Regions from separate parts of the Glycocaulis abyssi genome, predicted to be linked through region 1. Evidence: predicted binding sites of a transcription regulator. Region 1 holds the regulator's gene; the other holds the start of a gene.
The links. The regulator HrcA, encoded in region 1, represses chaperone genes, less so after heat shock. The targets are predictions, from matches to a motif close to GTTAGCANTCNNNNNNNNNGANTGCTAAC.

Region 1 (2,200 bases):
GGCGGGTGCAGCCACAATCCCAATAATCCGCGCCACTCCCAGCTCTATTACGACCAGCACAATGACCGTTACTGGTACGAGGATCACCAGACCGGCAATACGTACTGGCAAAACGGCGAGCCGCGCACGCGCGTGCCGCGCCGCTAGACGGCCGGGCATGCATAGGAAAAGGGCGGCTCTGACGAGCCGCCCTTTTTTTGCTTTTCACACCCTTGGACGGTCAGGCTTCCACGTCCAGCCCGCTGCCGGGCTTCTGACCCGGCTGTGCAGGTTCGGACGCCGCTGTGTTGCCCGCTGGTGCGGCCCCGTCGGCAGGCCCGGCTGACACCACCACCATCGCCGCGCGCAGCGTGCGCTCGCCAATGACGTAGCCGGGCTGCATCACATGGGCGATGCGGCCCTTGGGCTGGTCTGCGGGTATTTGTGCGGCGGCCTGATGCAGGTTGGGATCGAGCGGGTCACCCGGTTGCGGGTCAACACGTTTCACGCCATGGCGCTCCAGCGTGCTCATCAGGCGGCGCTGTGTCATCTCCACGCCTTCAACCAGCGGCTTGACGTTTTCAGGCAGGCTGGCACGCACATCGTCGCCCAGAAGGCCCAGAGCCCGCTCCAGATTGTCAGCGATATCGAGCATGTCGCGGGCAAAGCCGGTGACGGCATATTCGCGCGTTTCCTTTACCTCGCGGGCGGCGCGCTTGCGGGTATTGTCCGCATCGGCCACGGCGCGCAGCAGACGGTCACGCAGATCATCCAGCTGAGCCTGCAGCGCCTCCAGCCCGTCTTCAGCCGTTGCGGTTTCCACCGCAGCTTCGGCCGTCTCTTCCAGCTCTGCATCATCGTGAGCGCCGGTCTGGCCGTTCTTGCTGTCATCACTCATGTCAAAGCGTCCTGTTGTCATTCTTAAGGCGTCGGGTTGACCGACACATAGGGAGGCTAGCTGCGTCCGTCGAGAAGCCGGCCCACAAGCTGGGCGGTATAATCCACAAGCGGGATGACGCGGGCATAGTTCAGCCGGGTCGGACCGATCACCCCCAGCGCACCCAGAATACGCTGATCGCGATTGCGATAGGGGGCGACAATCACGCTGGACCCGGAGAGCGAGAAGAGCGGGTTCTCCGAACCAATAAAGAGCCGTACGCCCTGCGCGCCGCGCGCTTCATCCAGGAGGGCCAGCAGGTCTTCCTTGCGCTCGATATCGTCAAACAGCAGGCGGATGCGTTCGAGATCCTCGCTGGCCTCGACCGATTCCAGCAGCTTTGCCTGACCGCGCACGATCAGCGAGCGGTTTTCCGACCCGCTCCAGTCGGCAAGCCCCGCCTCGACCAGGCTGGCCGCGGTTTCGTCCAGCTGGGCGCGCTTTTCGGCGATCTCGCTCTGGATGGCCGACAGCGCCTCGGCCAGCGTGCGGCCCCGAAGCCGGGATGAGAGGTAGTTGCCTGCCTCCACCAGCGCCGCAGGCGGCAAGCCGGCGGGCGCGGTCATCAGCCGGTTTTCCACCGCGCCTGATTCCGACACCAGCACGGCGAGGATCTCTACCGGCGAGAGCGGGACAAATTCCACATGGCGCAGCGGCACGTCCTGTTTTTGCGAAGCCACAAGGCCCGCCCCGCCGGCCAGGCCGGACAGAAGCGAGGAGGCTTCGGCCAGCACGTCTTCAGGCCGCTTACCCGCCGCGCCGACGCGGGCATCGATCTCGCGGCGCTCTTCCTCTGCCACTTCACCAATCTGCAGCAGGCCGTCGACGAAGAGGCGCAGCCCTGCATGGGTCGGCATGCGCCCGGCCGATGTATGCGGCGCAGACAGAAGCCCGGCGCCAGCGAGATCGGCCATGGTGTTGCGGATGGAGGCAGGCGAGAGGTTCAGCGCGGAGCGCTTTGAAAGGGTACGCGACCCCACAGGCTCGCCGGTATCAAGATATGCCTCGACCAGCTCGCGGAAAATATCGCGCGAGCGCGCGTCCAGTTCGGCCAGGGAGGAGGTAAGGGGCGAAGTCCGCTCTGTCATGATGACAATCAGTTAAGCGAGCCGCGTGCGCGCTGCAATGGTCTCGTGGTTCATGCCCGCCGCCGGACCGGCCCGCTTTCATCCGGGCAGCATTCGGGCTAGGTCGGGCAGAAGAGATCAATCCGGAGAGAGACTATGCGCCCAGATAACCGCCCTGCCGACGCCCTGCGCGCGGTCCATTTCGAGCTGGGTGCCG
Region 2 (2,200 bases), 780 kb from region 1:
AACACGACCGCGCCCATGACCCAGGCGAGCCCGGAGCTCATCAGGCCAAACCGCTCAAACGCCAGCGCCGCCACGATGGCGACCATCGCGTAGGTGATGACGACGAGCATGTCTGTCGCGCGCGGTATGATGGCCAAGCCTCCGTTACGTCCCCGTCAGGCGCGAATCGCATGCCCGACAGGAAAGCTTACGCTGCTATCGCCGTAATGTCAGACACCGCAACGCAAAAGGGCTGCCCATAAACCTGAGATCCCGGAAGCGCGCAGCGCTGTCCGGGACCTTGTGCAGAATAGTTCTGAGACAGGCCCCGGATCGCTGCGCGTCCGGGGTTTCATATCCAGCGGCACTCACGAAAAAAGGGGCGGACCTTTCAGCCCGCCCCTTCATCAGATTGCAGCGGTCACACGCCTAGCTTTGCGTATGCGGTGCGATCTTGATCTCGACGCGGCGGTTGAGCGCGCGCCCCGCATCGGTGGCGTTGGAGGCAACCGGATAATCCGGGCCCGCGCCGGTGATGAAGAAGCGGCGGCCATCCACGCCAACCTGCTGCAGATAACCGGCAACAGCCTGCGCGCGCTGCGCCGACAGGCGCATGTTCAGCTCACGCCCGCCCGTGGAGTCCGTATGGCCGATCACGTCGACATAGGTCGCCGGATAGGTCTGCAGAACGTCGGCCACATCGTTGAGGATGGGGAAGAAGTTCGGCTCGATATTCGACTGGCCGGTGGCAAAGGTCACATTGCCCGGCATGACCAGGTAAAGGTCCTGGCCTTCACGGCGCACGGTGACGCCGGACCCGCGCAGGCGCTCGCGCATCTCGCGCTCCTGGCGGTCCATATAATTGCCGACGGCCGCACCGGCGAGGGCGCCGATGCCGGCACCGATCAGCGCATTGCGGCGGTCATCGCCGCCCGCCAGCGTGCCCAGGGCAGCGCCAGCCAGCGCGCCGCCGATGGCACCCGTACCGGTGCGGTTCTGGGTGACATTGCCGTACTGGTCGGTGGTGGTGCAGGCCGCCGCCATGGTCAACGCCATGCCGGCAACGGTGAGAGAACGAAAGATCATGGCTATCAAGCTCCATGGTGACATTAAAAAGTTGGGCCCCGAACACTAGCGCGTCCGATGCGCTCTGACCACGACAGTTGCGCGACAGGGCGATGAACGCAGCTTGAACAGGGGTATAAAACGCGCGAGCGGAAAAATCGCTCCAACATTCTCTGACAGCCCCTTGACGCCAACCGGCCCCCTGCTTATCTCCGGCGAGCTGGCAGCCGGTGGCACCGAGTGCTAACGGCATTGAACCAGAACTCATTTGTTTGCGGCGGGCGACTGCCTGCGCCCAAGAAAACGGAGACGTGACGCGATGACTTTTCGTCCTCTGCATGACCGCGTGCTGGTAAAGCGCGTCGAGGAAGAATCCAAGACCAAGGGCGGGATCATCATTCCCGACACGGCCAAGGAGAAGCCCCAGGAAGGCGAAGTGATCGCCGCTGGCAGCGGCACGATCAAGGATGATGGCACTGTGCGCCCGCTGGACGTGAAAGCCGGTGACCGCATCCTGTTCGGCAAGTGGTCGGGCACCGAAGTGACGGTTGACGGCCAGGAACTCCTCATCATGAAGGAATCCGACATCCTCGGGATCGTCGGCTAGGTCTGTTTCCCCCTATTCAATCGACTGATCGAACAAGGAGCTGACGCACATGTCCGCTAAAGAAGTCAAGTTTGGCGCCTCCGCGCGCGAACGCATGCTCAAGGGTGTCGACACCCTTGCCAACGCCGTAAAAGTGACCCTGGGTCCGAAGGGCCGCAACGTGGTCATCGAAAAGTCCTTCGGCGCGCCGCGCACCACCAAGGACGGTGTTTCGGTCGCCAAGGAAATCGAGCTGGAAGACAAGTTCGAGAACATGGGCGCCCAGATGGTCCGCGAAGTCGCTTCGCGCACCAATGACGAGGCCGGCGACGGCACCACGACCGCCACGGTTCTGGCCCAGGCCATCATCCGCGAAGGCATGAAGTCTGTGGCCGCCGGCATGAACCCGATGGATCTCAAGCGCGGTATCGACAAGGCCGTGCTGAAAGTGGTCGAGGACATCAAGGCCAACTCCACCCCGATCAAGGGTTCTTCGGAGATTGCCCAGGTCGGCACGATCTCTGCCAATGGCGAAAAAGAAATCGGCGAGATGATCGCCCGCGCCATGGA

Region 2: a site for HrcA is predicted at 1,264-1,292, ahead of groES (co-chaperone GroES). Genes of this name have one in related genera too.

What each region holds. Positions count from the first base shown of each region.
Region 1 covers NZ_CP163421.1:2,391,197-2,393,396, reverse strand. Annotated here, with positions in the region: gene AB6B38_RS11640 (YMGG-like glycine zipper-containing protein) at 1-147, shown strand, start outside; gene grpE (nucleotide exchange factor GrpE) at 221-877, opposite strand; gene hrcA (heat-inducible transcriptional repressor HrcA) at 934-2,004, opposite strand; gene rph (ribonuclease PH) at 2,140-2,200, shown strand, end outside.
Region 2 covers NZ_CP163421.1:1,606,694-1,608,893, forward strand. Annotated here, with positions in the region: gene AB6B38_RS07820 (EAL domain-containing protein) at 1-137, opposite strand, end outside; gene AB6B38_RS07825 (OmpA family protein) at 409-1,065, opposite strand; gene groES (co-chaperone GroES) at 1,364-1,651, shown strand; gene groL (chaperonin GroEL) at 1,701-2,200, shown strand, end outside.